One region of the Agrobacterium vaccinii genome, then DNA from elsewhere that is predicted to be linked to it. Evidence: riboswitches for the same ligand, from Rfam matches in the RefSeq annotation. Region 1 holds a riboswitch; each other region holds the start of a gene.
What was found. Region 1 has a riboswitch for cobalamin ahead of HRR99_RS03740 (CbtB domain-containing protein). Riboswitches for the same ligand answer to the same signal wherever they lie in the genome.
Positions count from the first base shown of each region.

Region 2: another riboswitch for cobalamin. It lies ahead of HRR99_RS14355 (DUF1636 family protein); the one in region 1 lies ahead of HRR99_RS03740 (CbtB domain-containing protein).
Region 3: another riboswitch for cobalamin. It lies ahead of HRR99_RS13090 (ABC transporter substrate-binding protein); the one in region 1 lies ahead of HRR99_RS03740 (CbtB domain-containing protein).
Region 4: another riboswitch for cobalamin. It lies ahead of nrdH (glutaredoxin-like protein NrdH); the one in region 1 lies ahead of HRR99_RS03740 (CbtB domain-containing protein).

Region 1 is NZ_CP054150.1:741,450-745,657, reverse strand. Features, by position in the region: gene HRR99_RS03755 (type 1 glutamine amidotransferase family protein) at 1-260, shown strand, start outside; gene HRR99_RS03750 (hypothetical protein) at 263-577, opposite strand; gene HRR99_RS03745 (CbtA family protein) at 579-1,292, opposite strand; gene HRR99_RS03740 (CbtB domain-containing protein) at 1,307-1,486, opposite strand; cobalamin riboswitch at 1,637-1,895, opposite strand; gene HRR99_RS03735 (cytochrome c) at 1,924-2,841, opposite strand; gene HRR99_RS03730 (c-type cytochrome) at 2,916-3,347, opposite strand; gene HRR99_RS03725 (hypothetical protein) at 3,974-4,208, opposite strand, start outside.
Region 2 is NZ_CP054150.1:2,957,890-2,962,097, reverse strand. Features, by position in the region: gene HRR99_RS14365 (cobyric acid synthase) at 1-1,400, opposite strand, end outside; gene cobO (cob(I)yrinic acid a,c-diamide adenosyltransferase) at 1,404-2,021, opposite strand; cobalamin riboswitch at 2,129-2,339, shown strand; gene HRR99_RS14355 (DUF1636 family protein) at 2,462-2,878, shown strand; gene cobW (cobalamin biosynthesis protein CobW) at 2,875-3,912, shown strand; gene cobN (cobaltochelatase subunit CobN) at 3,916-4,208, shown strand, end outside.
Region 3 is NZ_CP054150.1:2,659,028-2,663,235, forward strand. Features, by position in the region: gene HRR99_RS13085 (FecCD family ABC transporter permease) at 1-851, opposite strand, end outside; gene HRR99_RS13090 (ABC transporter substrate-binding protein) at 854-1,882, opposite strand; cobalamin riboswitch at 2,066-2,292, opposite strand; gene HRR99_RS13095 (hypothetical protein) at 2,439-3,056, opposite strand; gene HRR99_RS13100 (glucose/quinate/shikimate family membrane-bound PQQ-dependent dehydrogenase) at 3,216-4,208, opposite strand, start outside.
Region 4 is NZ_CP054152.1:61,440-65,647, reverse strand. Features, by position in the region: gene HRR99_RS22570 (DUF6894 family protein) at 1-132, shown strand, start outside; gene HRR99_RS22565 (SemiSWEET family sugar transporter) at 212-427, opposite strand; gene HRR99_RS23315 (DUF2934 domain-containing protein) at 565-756, opposite strand; partial or broken gene HRR99_RS22560 (methionine synthase) at 1,052-1,165, shown strand; gene HRR99_RS22555 (GNAT family N-acetyltransferase) at 1,165-1,740, shown strand; cobalamin riboswitch at 1,902-2,120, shown strand; gene nrdH (glutaredoxin-like protein NrdH) at 2,367-2,591, shown strand; gene nrdI (class Ib ribonucleoside-diphosphate reductase assembly flavoprotein NrdI) at 2,601-3,014, shown strand; gene nrdE (class 1b ribonucleoside-diphosphate reductase subunit alpha) at 3,056-4,208, shown strand, end outside.

The DNA.
Region 1 (4,208 bases):
CGGCAAGCGCGCTGGCGGGAACCGGCGTGTTGAACCATGTGGCCCATACCGGCAATTCCCTGGAATCGCACGGCAAATACGAGACCTATCAGGGCGTGGAGCACTACCGCGACCAGCCGCAGGCCGTCAGCGACGAAGGCATCGTCACTGCACCCGGCAGCGCCCCGGTGACTTTTGCCGCCGAAGTGCTAAAGGCGCTCGATCTGTGGGGACCGGAGGCAGAAGCCGAAATCGCGGTGTTTTCAGCGGAGCATCGGTGAGATCAGCGCTGATCGAGAACGCGGCAGGCGCGGGCTGCGCCCTCCCTCGCATTTCCGGCCATCGCGCGTCTGACATCACGGCTGTTGATGTGCAGGCTGCGGTCGAATGGCAACGCAAGTCGCGCGATCTTGGCGGTGGCGGCGGTGAAGAATGCCTCGCTGTTTTCGGCAAAGAATGCGAGGCAGGCCTCCCTGCCCGGTTCTTCTGCCAGAAGCGCCCTGAAGGCCAGGCGATGCATGGCGCAAGGTGCGCCATGACCGGGGATGGAAAAACGCACGGCGTCGAGCTCGTCACTCCATTCCGCTGCGTTTTCCATCTTATCGGGCAACGTCGAAGCGCTTGAGGAACAGGCCGCTCAGCGAGCCGAGGATAAGCCAGAACACGAAGCTCGTTACCGTTGCCAGCACCATGAAACGGCGTTCCAGCGGCAACGGGGCCAGTGCATGTTCACCCTCTGGCGGCAGTGGCGCGCCGACGACGTGCGGTGCGACGATGAGCACCACAGCAAGAAGGATGGCCCATGGTTCGTTGCGTTTGAAGGCAAGCAGCGCAATGCCGCCAGCCGTTGCCGCAACGGTCGCGACCCACCAGATTTGCCGTGCTTCGAGAGCAGCAGCTGGGCTTCCCGGCAATTCCGGTGGCAGGCCGATCATGGGTGCCAGCATGACGGCGGCAAAACCGGCAAGGCCCCAGAACAGGCCTTCACGCCAGCCGCCCTGCGTGCTGCGCAGCGAGATAAGGGCTGTCAGTACCAGCGCGTAACCGATAGCCGTCAGCACATTGGCGGCAAGGGTATAGGCGTTGCGCTCGAAGCCATCGGCGGGTGCCCATGCCTCGGTATCGTGGTGATGGTCGGCAGGTGTTGCCGCATCGTGGGCGTGAGCGGGGGCTGCTTCGCCACCCGCGCTTTCGAATGTTTCCGCCTGGAGAATGAGCGGCGTGGTGCCGATGGCCTGCAGGGCGCTGACGGCCAGACCGGCAATCAGCCCCACCAGAACGGCGGTAAAGACGATATTACGGAAAAATGGCATTGATCTCTCTCCCTTCAATGGCAAGGGAAAGCGTTGGCATGACGCGTGTCATGCGCGGCATTGTGCACGGCTTCGACATGCGAAAAACCGACAAAGCCGACGATGAACAGGCCGAGTGCGGCTGCCGTCAATGATTGCGCGATTTTCGATGTTTTGGTTGAGACGGCTGAGGCCGTATTCTGCTGGATAGACATGGTGACCCTTTCCTGTGCGGGTGGGCGTATTCTGATCAAACGCCACACGACCGCATTCAACATTCACCACGGGGAAAAGAGACACAGGGTCCTAAGGCCTGAAACATCAGACCTCGTAACCGTGCTGTTCCGGACACCCCGCCGGTTTGGACGACACTTCACGTGATGGCAGGTCTCCTGGCTTGCGGGTCGTAACCTTGAAAACACCTTCCCAATCCTTTTGTATCCGCATCGTATTTTACGAAATCGAAGACGATTTCGCGTCGATGCGCCAGATCAGTGGCTTTTCGTTCTCAGGCTATCCGCTCACAGTTGCGGGGGCAGCCACGAATCAAAGCTTGGCGCTTCTATCGTGTTCCCTTTTCACTTTTCGGGCGAACCCGGAAAGACCATCACACGTCTGTTATCCGGCGGAAGTTTCGCCGAGTCAATGGCCATCACGGGGAAGGCAGCGCCTTGAGGTACGCCGCGATCGCATTGCGGTCTTCGGCGGGAATGCGGGCCATGTTCTGCTGCACCTTGACCATGGAGCCGCCAGCGCTGTCGAAATCCGGTGTAAAGCCAGTCTCGAGGTAGTTGGCGATATCGGCCTGTGTCCATGAACCGATCGTAGCGGATTCGGGACGGATGTCGGGTATCTTGCCCTCGCCCTCCGGGTTCGGTCCGCCTGCCAGCCACTGCCCCTTGAGGAAGCCACCCAGCGCATCGCGTGGTGTGTGACATTCGCCGCAATGGCCGAGGCCTTCGACGAGATATTGTCCGCGCACGACATCCGCACTCGCATTGGCCAGTTCGACACGCGGTTGGCCCTTGTCGAAATACAGGAACTTCCAGCCGCCCAGCGACAGACGAATGTTGAAGGGAAACGGCAGATCGTGGCCCGGCGCATCATTGGTGCTGGCGGGCAGTGTTTTCAGATAGGCGAAGAGGTCGTTGACATCCTGCGGCGTCATCCGCGCATAGGAATTATAGGGGAAGGACGGGTAGAGGTGCTCTCCCTGCTTGCCGACGCCGCGCGTCATGGCATCGCCGAATTCTGCGACAGTCCATGCGCCGATACCATGCTGCGGATCGGGCGAGATATTGGGCATATGGAAGGTGCCGAAAGGGCTGGGCAGCGCCTGCCCGCCGGAGAGCGTCTTGAGCGCATCACCCGTGGCATCGGGTGCCGCGTGGCAACTGGCGCAACCGCCTGCCCAGAACAGGGTTTCGCCATTGGCAAGGTTCGGTTCGCCTAAATTGGCCCAGTGGCTCGGCGCCTGACGTTGAGGCGCGGTCACCCACATGAAAACACCGAGCCCCGCCGCGCCCGCAATAACGGCACCGCCTGCCAGCCTGGCCCAGATGGAAGCCATCGCCTTCTCCGCCTATTGTAAAATCAATGATGAAAAAGTCCGCCGGATGACCGGCGGACCTGGCTTTTCAGTTATTACTTCTTGAGGCGATACGTCTGGTGACAGCTGCTGCAATCTGCACCCAGCGTCTTCAGGGCGGCACCGACGCTGGCCTGGTCCGTCGGCAACTGTGCCAGAGCCGCGTCCGCATCCGTGCCGAGCTTCTCGGACTTCGACTTGAAGTCTGCGAAGTTCTGCCAGATGGCAGGCGCCGCAGCACCGCCTTCGGAACCGGCAGGGAACTGGTCCGGGAACGCCTTGGCGTTGGTGCTGATGGTGGTGACGGCGGTCTTGACGGCGGCTGCGTCGTAAGGCTTTTCACCCTTGGCGATGGCGCCCAGCGCGCCCATGGCGCCGCCGATACCCTTCATCAGGCCTTCGCGCTTTTCGACCTCGCCGGCTGCGGAAACCGCACCGGCGCAAAGACAGCCTATCAGTATGGATGCGGCAATGGTTTTAAGCTTCATCGTCTCTCTCCTGAGGTCCGCCGCAGCGGGGTGATGCTATGAAATGGTCTAAAATGTCAGAACGTGGAACAGCCGCACAGATACGCTCAACATTGGCCACGAGCGAAACAGAAGATGCCTGTTTCACATGGCAAAAAGAAGTCACATTCCGGTGAATTTTTCAAGCATTATCAGTCCCATATCACCTGACGGCAACGGCCTCCCAAATCGTGAAACCGGCGATGATGACCAGCAGCAAGCCCGCAGCGCGACTGTGGCGCGGCGCGGGCTTCTGGACAAACTGGCGTTAGCTTCTGGACGCCAAAACACAAGGGAGACGATCAAATGTCGTCGTCGGTGTCTCCGCTATCAATAAATTGATATCTCCAGTCGCCCGGTCCAAGATCATACAGCGATGCGAATGGTGTATCCAACCGATTAGATATGTCGCGCCCTTGAACTGTTATATGCAGCGTTATAGGCGACTGGACATCCACATCACAAAACATCGTTCTTGCTAGAAGTGCCGTGGCTTCTTCCTTCGTCGTATGAAGGAGATCGCAGATAAAGCGAACACAGACTTCCGTGTCCCCCTCAACGCTGTCTGCGTCCGTGGCTGTAACTATGGACACTTCAAATGGCACGTATCACTCTCCAGTATGCTCGTGGCTTTGAATTAGCGCCTTGACCTCTTCCTGAGAGATGGGGCGGAATATGCGGAGCATCTTCCTTCGATACCACTCGGGTCCAGATGTCCGACTATCCGTTAGATCGAATTTTTCCAGAACCTTCCAAGCGATAATCTTGATCCGATCAAAGCGTTCATACGCCGTGACGCTCTCGCCGGAATTTACATAGTATAGTTGCCATGCCGGGGGGCAA
Region 2 (4,208 bases), 920 kb from region 1:
AGGCGGTCGAGAACCGCATCCACCTGTTCCTCGTAATTGAGTGTCGAGTTTTCCCCACCCAGCCGTTTTAGCCATCCGCTGCGTTGGTGGTCATCGGCAAACAAGCCATGGATATAAGTGCCAAACACGCGGCCATTCGGTGACATCGCGCCTTCTGTGTGGTTGCCGATTGTGGAAAACGGTCGCTTATCATCCAGTCCACAAGTGACGCCCACATGCATTTCATAGCCGGAGAAGGGGATTTGATCAAAGCTCTGCCCGGTCACGGAGACGAGCCGTTTGTCACCCGTCAGCACGGTATCCACGTCGAGCAAGCCAAGCCCTTCAATCGCGGTGGGAGCACCTTCGATGCCGTCCGGATCAGCCACGCTTTTCCCGAGCATCTGATAGCCGCCGCACAGGCCAAGCACATAGCCTCCACGCCGCACATGTGCTTTGATATCCACGTCGAGCCCGGCATTTTTGAGCGCCGTCAGATCAGCAATGGTGGACTTGGAACCGCACAGCAGCACCAGCGCACAATCTGCCGGGATGACGTCTCCCTGGCGCACGCGGATAAGCTCGACATCCGGCTCGGCATCCAACGGGTCGAGATCATCGAAGTTGGAGATATGCGGCAGGATCGGTACAGCGATCCGAATTTTCGCGTCGCGCTTTCTTTCGCCAGCTCCACTCAACCCTAAAGCATCCTCAGCCGGCAGGCGGCTTGCATCGGCAAAATGCGGCAAGAGGCCAATCGGGTTCCAGCCAGTCTTGTCCGAAATAATCCGCATGCCGTCATCGAACAGGTTTGGATCGCCTCTGAAGCGATTGACGATGAAGCCTTCGATCATCGCCGCATCGTACGTATCCAGAACCGTCTTCGTGCCGACAAGGCTGGCGATCACGCCGCCCCGGTCGATATCGCCGATCAGGATCACAGGCGCATTGGCTGCGCGGGCAAAGCCCATATTCGCGATGTCATTGGCACGGAGATTGACTTCTGAAGCACTGCCCGCGCCCTCCACCAGAACGAGATTGGCCATGGTTTTCAGATGCTCGAAGCTTTCCAGCACGCGTGGCATCAGCCCGGCTTTCATGTGCTGGTAATCAGCGGCTTTGGCATTGCCGATGACCTTGCCCTGCACCACCACCTGCGCGCCCGTTTCGCTCTGGGGTTTGAGCAACACCGGGTTCATGTGGACGGAAAGCGGTACGCCCGCCGCCCGCGCTTGCAACGCTTGCGCCCTGCCGATCTCACCACCATCGGCGGTGACGGCGGCATTGTTGGACATGTTTTGTGGCTTGAACGGCATGACGGACAGACCGCGACGAACAAAAGCGCGCGCCATCCCCGCCACCATCAGCGACTTGCCGACATCGGAGCCGGTGCCTTGAAACATCAAAACGCGCGCTGTCATGGATTAATACTCGATGCCGGACTGCGCTTTGACGCCCGCCTTGAAGTGGTGTTTCACAAGCGTCATCTCCGTCACCATATCGGCGGCGTCGATCAGCAGCTGTTTGGCGTTGCGACCGGTGACGATGACGTGCAAGCCATCGCGGCGGTTCTGCAGGGTTTCGACCACCTCTTCCAGCGGCAAATAATCATAACGCAGTGCGATGTTGAGCTCATCCAGCACTACAAGACCAATGGTTTCATCGGCCATCAGCGTCTTTGCCTCTTCCCACGCCTTGGTCGCAGCAGCGACATCGCGTTTCAGATCCTGAGTGTCCCACGTGAAACCTTCGCCCATGGTACGCCATTCGACGCGATCTCCGAACAGGGCCAACGCCCCCTGCTCGCCGGTGGACCATGCGCCCTTGATAAACTGGACGATGCCGACGCGTCTGCCGGTGCCGAGCATGCGCAGGGCCAGACCGAAAGCTGCGGTGGATTTACCCTTGCCCGGGCCGGTGTTGATCATCAGCAGACCTTTTTCGATGGTCTTTTCCGAGACTTCGGCATCCTGCACCGCCTTGCGGTTGACCATTTTGGCGCGGTGACGCTCGGCCTCGCTGTCGCTGATGTCACGGGTCATTGTGGCTCATCCTTCCGGGTGTCATGCTTTTTCAAAGCGGCGACTATAGCCAAAACGTGTTCCACGGCAATGACACGGCGGCATTGACACAAAAGCACCGCAGGGCATAAGGGTTAAGGACTGACGGTCTTTTTCCGGCAACGGGAAAAGCTAAGAGGGAACACGGTGCCATTCGCGTGTGCGAACCAACCCGTGGCTGCCCCCGCAACTGTAAGCGGTGAGCCCGCGCCGAAAGCCACTGGACGAATGAGTCCGGGAAGGCGGCGCAAGGGTGTCGAAGCCGCAAGCCAGGAGACCTGCCGTTTCAGGAAAAACGTCTGCCGGGCGGGGTGCTCCGGTCAGTCGGTTGTTCGAACGATGGCGTTGCGTTGATCCGCATGCCGTTTTCGATATCCGCACCCCGAGACCATTGCAAAGGCGCGGAAACCATACCCTTGGATATGACATCGACATCATCAAGCCTGAATGAAAAGACGGACCGTGACACCGCGCCCGGCGTCGTGGTTTACGTTTGCCGCAGTTGCCGGTCGGAAGCCGATCCGAACGCGGACCCTCGCCCCGGTGCGACCCTTGCGCAGGCTGCTGTTGCACTCGGTCAGGCTGAAGGTGTCGATGTACGCAGCGTCAACTGCCTTGCCAATTGCAAGCGTGGCTTGAGTGCCGCGGTGCGCAGCGCCGATGGCTGGTCCTACATGTTCGGATCGTTGAGCGAAGACGACGCTGCCGACTTGCTGGTCGGCGCGCGCCTGTTGTCTTCAGCACCCGATGGCCTGATGCCATGGCGCGGACGGCCCGACAGTTTAAAGCGTGGCCTTGTTGCCCGCATTCCCCCTTTGAATTTTACCGAGGAGACATAATGACCACGCTCAACCGCGTTCCCTGCACCATCATCACCGGCTTTCTGGGCGCGGGCAAAACCACGCTTCTGCGCGGCCTTCTGGAAAAGCTCGAGGGCAAGCGGCTGGCCATCATCGTCAACGAGTTTGGCGATGTCGGCATTGATGGCGATATCCTCAAAGGTTGCGGCATTGAAAGCTGCCCGGAAGAAAACATCGTTGAACTAGCCAATGGCTGCATCTGCTGCACGGTGGCGGATGATTTCCAGCCCGCCATCGAGCAGATTCTGAGCCGCGAGCCACGCGTCGAGCATATTCTGATCGAGACCTCGGGTCTCGCTCTGCCGAAGCCACTCGTACAGGCCTTCCAGTGGCCCGCAATCAAAAGCCGGGTGACGGTGGATGCGGTGGTGGCCGTGGCCGATGGTGTCGCGCTTGCCGAAGGCATGGTGTCGCATGATCTGGAAGCGCTGGCCGCTCAGCGCCAAAACGACGAGGCGCTTGATCACGATGATCCGGTCGAAGAGGTCTTTGAAGACCAGATTGCCTGCGCAGACCTCATCGTTCTGACCAAGGGCGATTTGCTGGATGCGGCGGGTCTTGAGCGCGCCAAGGCGCATATCAATGCGCATCTGCCGAAGGCGGCCAAGATTGTCGTGGCGTCCAATGGCGTGGTCGATCCTGCCGTGCTGATCGGTCTTGGCCTTGCGGTGGAAGAGGATATTGAAAACCGCCACACCCATCATGATGAAGAAGAAGATCACGATCACGACGAGTTCGATAGCTTCGTGGTGGAACTGGACGCCGTCACCGATGCCGAGGCCTTGGCCGCGCGTATCTCGGAAACGGCAGCGTCGGAAAACGTGCTCCGCATCAAGGGTTTTGTCGAAGTGTCGGCGAAGCCGATGCGATTGCAGGTGCAGGCGGTCGGCTCGCGCGTCAATCATTACTTCGACCGTCCCTGGGCCGCAGGCGAGGTGCGCCGCAGCCGTTTGGTCGTTATCGGTGAGAAAGGTCTCGACCGCGCGAAAATCGAGCGGATGCTGGCTGCCTGATCCATGCACATCCTCGCCACCACATCCTCGTCTCTGGACGACCTGATCGAGCCGGTTGATCTCAATCAGGGTCAGGCGGATGTGGTAGTGCTGTCTTTTTCGGCCAGCGATCTGGGCGGGCTGGAGCGCGGATGGCAACGCAGCACGGATGGTTCAGTGTCCTTTGTGTCCGCCAACCTCTCCGAACTTCGCCATCCCATGTCGGTCGATCTGTGGATCGAAAAGACGGCGGAATACGCCAAGCTGATCCTTATCCGGATTCTCGGCGGCGCCGATCGTTGGCGTTATGGCGTGGA
Region 3 (4,208 bases), 1.2 Mb from region 1:
GTGTGGCGTATACCGACGATCATGCGCGCCGCATGCGGGATGACCAGCCCGATAAAGCCGATGGAGCCGACGATGCTGACCATGACGGCGGTCATCAATGCGGATATTCCGGCCAGGACCACGTAAACGCGACGAACCGGAATGCCAAGCGATGCCGCAGATTGGGAACCGAATGTGAAAGCATCCAGTGCCCGCGCATGCCACAGACATGTGGCAAAACCGGCAATAGCAACCGGCAGGGCCAATGACACATCAGTCCAGCGAACGCCGGAGAGATTTCCGAGCAACCAGAACATGATTCCACGCGCCTGCTCTGCGTTCGCCGCTTTCGTGACGATGAAGGACGTCAAGGCATTGAAAAGCTGTGAGCCTGCGACGCCAGCCAGAATGATCGCACTGTTTCCCCGACCGGCCCGCATTGCCAGAAGGCTGACAAGGGTGAAAGCAAGAAGCGCACCCAAAAATGCACCCAGCGGCATGGTGAGCAGACCCGCGCCAAAACCCATAATGGCGACGCCGACAGCGCCCATCGAGGCGCCTGCCGAAATGCCGAGAATATAGGGGTCCGCCAGGGGATTCCGCAAAAGCGACTGAAGCACGACGCCCGAGACGGCAAGCGCTGCACCACAACAGGCGGCGACAACCGCCCTGCTGAGACGATAGTTCCAGATCACACCCTCATCGATGGCATCCAGCGGATAGCCCGCGTGGAACAGCCGGTTGGCAACAGTCTTGGCGACGACATCCATGGGAATGGATGTCTCGCCGATGGCCGCTCCAAGCCAGAGCGCCAGAAGCAGACACCCAACCGCGATCAGCGCGGCACGGGTGAAGATGAAAAAACCACCCATGCTTACTTGGCAAGTCCGAGCTGGACGACAGCATCGGCCAGAACTTCGATACCCTCGATGGTGCGGATCGTCGGATTCATGGCTTGGGCGTCCATTTCAACCACATGACCCTGTTTGACCGCTGGCATGAGGCTCGTCACCGGGTCCTCTTTCAGGAACTTCTCTTTCACCGCAACATCATCAGCGGGGAAGCGCCTACGATCCATCTTGCCTGCCACGATCAGCGTCGGCTGCGACTTGGCGATGGTTTCCCAGCCAACCGTCGGCCACTCCTCTTCGCTATCGATGACTTTCTTGATGCCCAGCGCCGACATGATGTAACCCGGCGCACCGTTTTTACCGGCGACATAGGGGTCGATATCCAGCTCTGCACTGGAGAACCAGAACACGGCTGAGAGCTTGCCATCCGCAGAAGCAATCTTCTTGCGGGCCGCCGCCTCGCGGGCCTTCAGGTCTGCGACCAGTGCTTCACCCTTGTCCTGAACATTGAAAATCTGCGCCAGTTCGGTCACTTCCTGATAGATCAGGTCCATGGTGAACACGCTGTGGCGAATACCGTCTCCGCCACCGGAATTATCCTTGCCAACGCAATCGGCTGGCGATGTGTAGACGGGAATTTTCAGCTCTTCGAACTGCTCGGGCTTGGCAACGATGCCTTCGGGGCCGACATGCCATTGAAACTGTGCCGTCACCAGATCCGGCTTGACGGCCAGAACACTCTCGAAGCTCGGATCGTTATCGGCGAGACGCTTGACCTTGGCATTGGCCTCTTCGTACCCTTTGAGAACCGGTCCGATCCAGACCGCAGTGCCGACGACCTTGTCGGACAGGCCGAGCAAATACAGGATTTCCGTGGTGCTCTGCCCAAGCGACGCCGTACGCTGAGGTGCCTGCGTGAAGGTCACATCCCGCCCGCAATTCTTAAGCGTCAGCGGATATTGCGTTTCGGCAGCGAAGGATGGCGTGGCCATCGTGGCTGCAACCGTTGCGAAGGCGGCAGCGTAGAGTGTGTGTCTGAGATGGAATGTCATGTCCGATAGTCCCCGATCGTCATTGGCGGCCAGAAGGCGCGACCCTGTGAGTATGATAGATCTTCAGCCCGCGCGTGCACGCATGGGGACAATCTGAAACCGGGACATGGCAGATGGAATAAGGCGCTGGGCGCTCGATGCAATCACGACGTCTCCTGTTCCGGGCATCCCCGCCCGTGACCTTGGAATGAAGTTTAGACGGCAGGTCTCCTGGCTCACGAATTTGCGTCTTCACCCACCTTCCCGCGATGTTGCATCGCAGTGGCTTGACGCTTCGAAAAGCGTCAAAGGGTTGGACAATTCGCTCACAGTTGCGGGGGCAGCCACGGCATCGGACACAACACGTCCTCACCGTATTCCCTATTATTCCTCACGATTGCTCGCTTGGAACCGTCACAACCAGATAGACTCATTCAGCACATGCCGTCAAGTAGAGCTTTTGTAATGTTATTACATTTCAATACAAGTGCTTTGTGTATGACCATAAAAAATGGCCGAGAGCATTGTCTCGGCCATTTCCAAACTGCGGCATCCATCTACTACGACGTCGAACCCGTTACATCGGTGGAACGACACCATTGGTGCCGACCACCACCCGGCCACTTGATAGGGCGCCATCCGTGGCCTTTTCGGACGGCACGAACACCGTCGCACCGGCCTTGATGTCGGCAACGGTCGCAGGCGCGAAGGTAACGACCGGTGTGCCATCCGGTATCGAAATCTTCTTTTCCTTACCCTTATAGGCAACCGTCAAGGTACGACCATCGACCGATTTGACGGCGTCGGCAACGGTCGCGTTGGTCATGGTGCTGCTCGGCTTCAAATCCCAGGCATAACTGCCTTCGCCGGTGCCTTTCATGGCTGCGGGGAAAATCAGCACTTCGAGTGCGCCGTCTCCGCCACTTGCTGTAGGCAGGGAAGCGATGCCGACGTAATCGCCCGGCTTGATATCATCGACGGATGCCTTGGCGACGCTTGAAACCTGCCAGCCGTCTTTGAGCATGATCTTGGCATTGGCACCCTCACGGGTTTTGACCGACAAAGTCGTGCCATCGAGGCCTTCGACTGTGCCGCGCACGCGCACCGCATCGGCGGCCTGTGCCGCGAGGCAGGTTGCGATGGTCAGCACGGTGCTCGTAATCGCTATCGTACAAGTCTTGGAAAAGGATCGCATCTTGGTTTCCTTCGGGAGCCCAGTCGTCTCAAACCGCCGGTGGGCATGGGCGAAATCCACCAGTGTCGTCTTGAGACAGCCCGAAGAATCACGTGCTCGATCCAGGTGTCAAAAACAATCAAAGCCGCCAAACAAGGTTGGCGGCTTCGTTAGGGCACATCAGGGCAACGTGTAGGCGATCACGTAGTCACCGGGTTTGGTGCCGACCGAGCCGTGACCACCCGCCACCATCACCACATACTGCTTGCCGTCATCCATGGCATAGGTCATCGGCGTTGCCTGACCGCCTGCAGGAAGACGTGCTTCCCATAGTTGCTTGCCAGAGGTGAGATCGTAAGCACGCAGATAGTTGTCGACAGCGGCACCCAGGAACGCCACCCCACCCTTTGTGATCATCGGGCCGCCGATACCGGGAACGCCGACCTTGAAGGGCAGTGGCAGCGGCGTCATGTCATAGACGGTGCCGTTCTTGTGCTTGTAGGCGACATCGCCGGTGCGCAGATCGGCGCCTGCGACATAACCCCATGGTGGCGCCTGACAGGGAACGCCGAGCGGTCCGAGGAAAGGTCCCATCAGCACGCCATAGGGCGCGCCATCGTTACGGTTCAGCCCCTGTTCGCTGCCCTTTTCATCCTGTCCCTTCGGCGGAACCTGCGCGCGGGGAACGAGCTGCGATGTGAAAGCCAGATAGGTCGGCATGCCGAACATGACCTGACGCTCCGGATCGACAGCGACGCTACCCCAGTTGAAGGTACCGAAGTTGCCGGGATAGATGAGCGAACCGTTCACCGATGGCGGTGTGTAGCGGCCCTCATAGTTCAGCTGATGAAACTTGATGCGGCAGGCCAGCTGATCGAACATGGAGACGCCCCACATGTTCTTTTCCTGAAGCATATCAGGCTTGAAAGACAGGGCGGATGTCGGCTGTGTCGGCGCGCTGAAATCCTCGGGGATGGCGCCACCCGGTGCCTTTTCTTCGGTCACAGCAAGGATCGGGTCGCCGGTGCGGCGATCCAGAACGTAAATATCACCCTGCTTGGTTGGACCGACCAGCGCCGGAACCTTCTGCCCATCCTTCTTGGTTATATCCAGAAGAACCGGCTGTGCGGGAACATCCATGTCCCAAAGGTCGTGGTGGACGGTCTGGCGGAC
Region 4 (4,208 bases), on a different replicon from region 1:
GCCGCGGACAGAATGATCAACAGTGACGACCTAAACGAAATCTATTTTGAAATTGCGCGCTCGGATAGGTCTTTAATGGACAGGATACCGTTGAATTCAGTGTCCAGAGGTGTGATTGCTGAAGACGCGTAACGCGCTCCCGCTCGACCCATTCAGCCTCTCACCTTTATCCAACTCGGACAGATTGTTGTGGACACCTGCTCGAGAGCGCCTACGATCTTAGCTTCTTTACGAGAATGACCAGGGATAAAAAGAAACAAGCGGAATTTGTCAGGATGATAGGCCATTCGGTGCGCATCACCCCGAATGCGGTCCAGAGCGCAAATCCTGTAACCGTGAGACAGTACATTCCTGTTGAGATTGCCTTCGTATCGTCGGTCCTGACAACCTTGTAGACCTGTGGAACGAAGCTTGACACAGAACACATTGAGGCGAGGTATCCGACCAAAAGAGCAGTATCCAATGAAGGTTTCCTTCGTCACGATGTTGCTATTATGAGGGGACAGCAGGCAGCCTCTCATGCTGATTTTCGATACTATCGACCATTGTTGCTTTGGCGAACGACTAACTTGTTTCTTTGCCCTTTCGGCTGGCCATTATTTCCAAGCCATCAGGTGATGCCCGGGTTTGCATCATAAGCTCGTATTCTCGGACAGCTTGCAGCCAGTGTTCATGATCGCTTCCGTTTATTCGCCCGTTTTCTTCCCAGAGTGCATATGCGCGAGCGCTGACCCAGATATCCCGTTTCTCGTTCATTTGTGCTGCTTGCGTTCCTTTGTTGATATTCGAGCTGGATTGGCAGGCCTCTCAACTGTTTAGCGTCAACAATGTTCCTGAGGCTTGAAGGAACGATTTTCGTTTTTTGCAGCGCTTAGCGAGGATAGCATCAGTCAACGGACGAGGGAGCAAATCACATGATTTGCTGGTCTCTTGGATGTCGAAAGGATTGATCGTTGTTCTTAGGTTGATCCGCACGATCAACCGATTGCGATAGTCAGTCCCGCAAATCTTGCAAGCTGATTGTCATCATCTCCACCGGGTGACCAATTGTCTCTATCCATGCACCAATTGCGGCATGGCACCGCTTCCGCGTCATGTGGCGACAGCGAAGCTGCGCGCACTCGGTGCAGGGGCGGAAATTATCCGCAGAAAGTTAGCGGCTTGATGCTCATCAATGACCTCTCCCTGGAATGGCTGAATGATGAAGCACAGTCCGCCGTCCGAGCTGAAGCGAGGACCTTCTGCCTGCGGATGATCAAGAACGTCTACGGGATCGACTACACTCCCGCCTGGCATTCTGACCTAGATTCGCTGTTGTCGGCGCAGCCGGACAACTGGTTCTCCCGCGAAAGGCAAGGCAGTTTTCTCGTTGTCCGGGACGGAGATGGACACATCATTGCGGCCGGAGGTCTCTACGCGATCGAGAACAAACCTTCCACGAAGGAGCGCCTACGACATCGCTATAGCGACGGCGAAAAGGTATGTCAGATTGTCCGCGTGTACCTTGATTCTAGCGTCCGTCGTAAAGGGCTTGGCACAAAGATTGTGGCGGCCCTGGAGAGCCGGGCATCCGAGTTTAAGTACACCTCGTCCTATCTCCATGCCGATGCTCAGACACCGGAAACACTCGGGTTCTGGAAAAGCCAGGGCTATGGCGCATTCGGCCAATTCTCCTATCCGTCCAACCGTGGAACCGAGACGAGCGTCGATTTCGACAAGCCGTTGCGCTCCGAACGTTGACGAAACGCAAAATCGAGGCTTGATATACGGCTTGTATGCGGCCATTAAAAGCTGAACTTTCAAGCTGTCTGATGAGACTGTTATCCACAGGCTGGTGTGGATGAGGACGTAATTTTCTAACCGCCACCCTCCTAAGAGTTGACGCGACTATCTCCTCATATACTATATCTAGTGTTCGAGGTTCTTCCGATTCGCGTCGGGAGCTAAGACGGGAATACGGTGCGTGATGTCCTTTCTGGACGGAGCAATGCCGGAGCTGCCCCCGCAACTGTAAGCGGCGAGCATCCTCTCAATAGCCACTGGCGCCGGAAGGTTTCGGGAAGGCGAGATGGATGTGACGACCCGTGAGCCAGGAGACCTGCCTCAAACGAATACGTCCACGGGCGGGGTGTCCGAAGGTCGCGAGTCATGTGCGGGATGATCCTGCGCGTGCCGCTTCCCCTGAGCTCCGCATCAACCACTTCGGGGTGAAGTCAATGTCGCATCATTCTAGTCAGTATCCGCGTGAATAGCGGGCCGTAACGCCCGTAGTCGCTTTCGGCTGCCATCCATCCCTGAACTTCCGCATGGGCGTTTCCAACGCCTTATTGATATCGCACGCCTATACAAATTTCACGAGGATCATCATGACCGTTACCGTCTACAGCAAGCCTGCCTGCGTACAGTGCACAGCAACTACCCGCGCTCTTGACCGACAGGGCATCGACTACACCATCGTTGATGTCTCCGAAGACACCAGCGCCTACGACCTGGTTCAAGGGCTTGGGTACCGACAGGTTCCCGTCGTCGTCGCTGGCGAGACCCATTGGGCGGGCTTTCGCCCGGATATGATCAGCACGCTTGCGGCCTGAGCCAGAGCAATGGGTCAGATCGTCTATTTCTCCAGCCGGTCGGAAAACACCCATCGTTTTGTCGGACGACTGGGGATAAGTGCGCGGCGCATTCCCCTCAGTCTTTCCGAGAGCATTCAGGTCGAAGCGCCCTACGTTCTGATCCTTCCCACCTACAGCGGCGAAGGTGGAAAAGGGGCCGTTCCAAAACAGGTAATCCGCTTCCTCAACGATGCGGACAACCGGAAAAACATTCGTGGCGTGATTGCCGCGGGCAACAGCAATTTCGGGGCGACCTACGGGATCGCCGGCGATGTCATCTCCCAGAAATGTCAGGTGCCGTACCTCTACAGGTTCGAGCTTCTAGGCACGGATGAAGACGTCGCGAACGTCAAACACGGATTGGAACGATTTTGGACGCGACCACAATTGAAAAGCCTTTGAAAACATCGGAATCCGAACTGGACTTCCATGCTCTCAACGCAATGCTGAATCTGTACGACGAGCATGGCAAAATCCAGCTTGACAAGGACCGGCTGGCGGCCAAGCAGTACTTCCTTCAGCACGTCAACCAAAACACGGTGTTCTTCCATAACCTGCGGGAAAAGCTCGATTATCTCGTGACTGAGGGTTATTACGAACGTGAGGTTCTGGACCAATATTCGTTCAATTTCGTGCGTGATCTATTCGATCATGCGTTTTCCAAGAAATTCCGTTTCCCAACATTTCTTGGCGCGTTTAAATATTATACCAGCTACACATTGAAGACCTTTGACGGGAAACGGTATCTCGAACGCTACGAAGACCGCATCTGCATGGTGGCGCTGGCGCTGGCGCAAGGCAACGAAGAACTTGCCAGAGACATGGTCGATGAGATCATCGCCGGCCGCTTCCAGCCCGCGACGCCTACATTCCTCAATGCAGGAAAAAAACAACGTGGCGAACTTGTTTCCTGCTTTCTGCTGCGCATGGAAGACAATATGGAATCCATCGCACGCGGCATCAATTCAACGCTGCAGCTTTCCAAGCGTGGCGGCGGCGTTGCCTTGTCACTGACGAACATTCGCGAGGCTGGCGCCCCGATCAAGCAGATCGAGAACCAGTCATCGGGCATCATTCCTGTGATGAAGCTGCTTGAGGACAGCTTTTCCTACGCCAACCAGCTTGGTGCGCGCCAAGGCGCAGGTGCCGTCTATCTTAACGCCCATCACCCCGACATCATGCGTTTTCTCGACACCAAGCGCGAGAATGCTGACGAGAAGATCAGGATCAAGACCCTGTCACTCGGCGTCGTGGTGCCTGACATCACCTTCGAACTGGCGAAGAACAACGAGGACATGTACCTGTTTTCGCCATACGATATCGAGCGCGTCTATGGCATTCCCTTCACCGAGATATCCGTGACGGAAAAATACCGGGAGATGGTCGCGGATGCGAGGATCAAGAAAAAGAAGATAAAGGCCCGTGACTTCTTCCAGGTGATTGCCGAGATACAGTTCGAGAGCGGCTATCCCTACATCATGTTCGAAGACACGGTGAACCGGGCAAACCCGATTGCAGGACGCATTTCCATCAGCAATCTCTGCTCGGAAATTCTGCAGGTCAGCGACGCCAGCGAATATAATGACGACCTCTCCT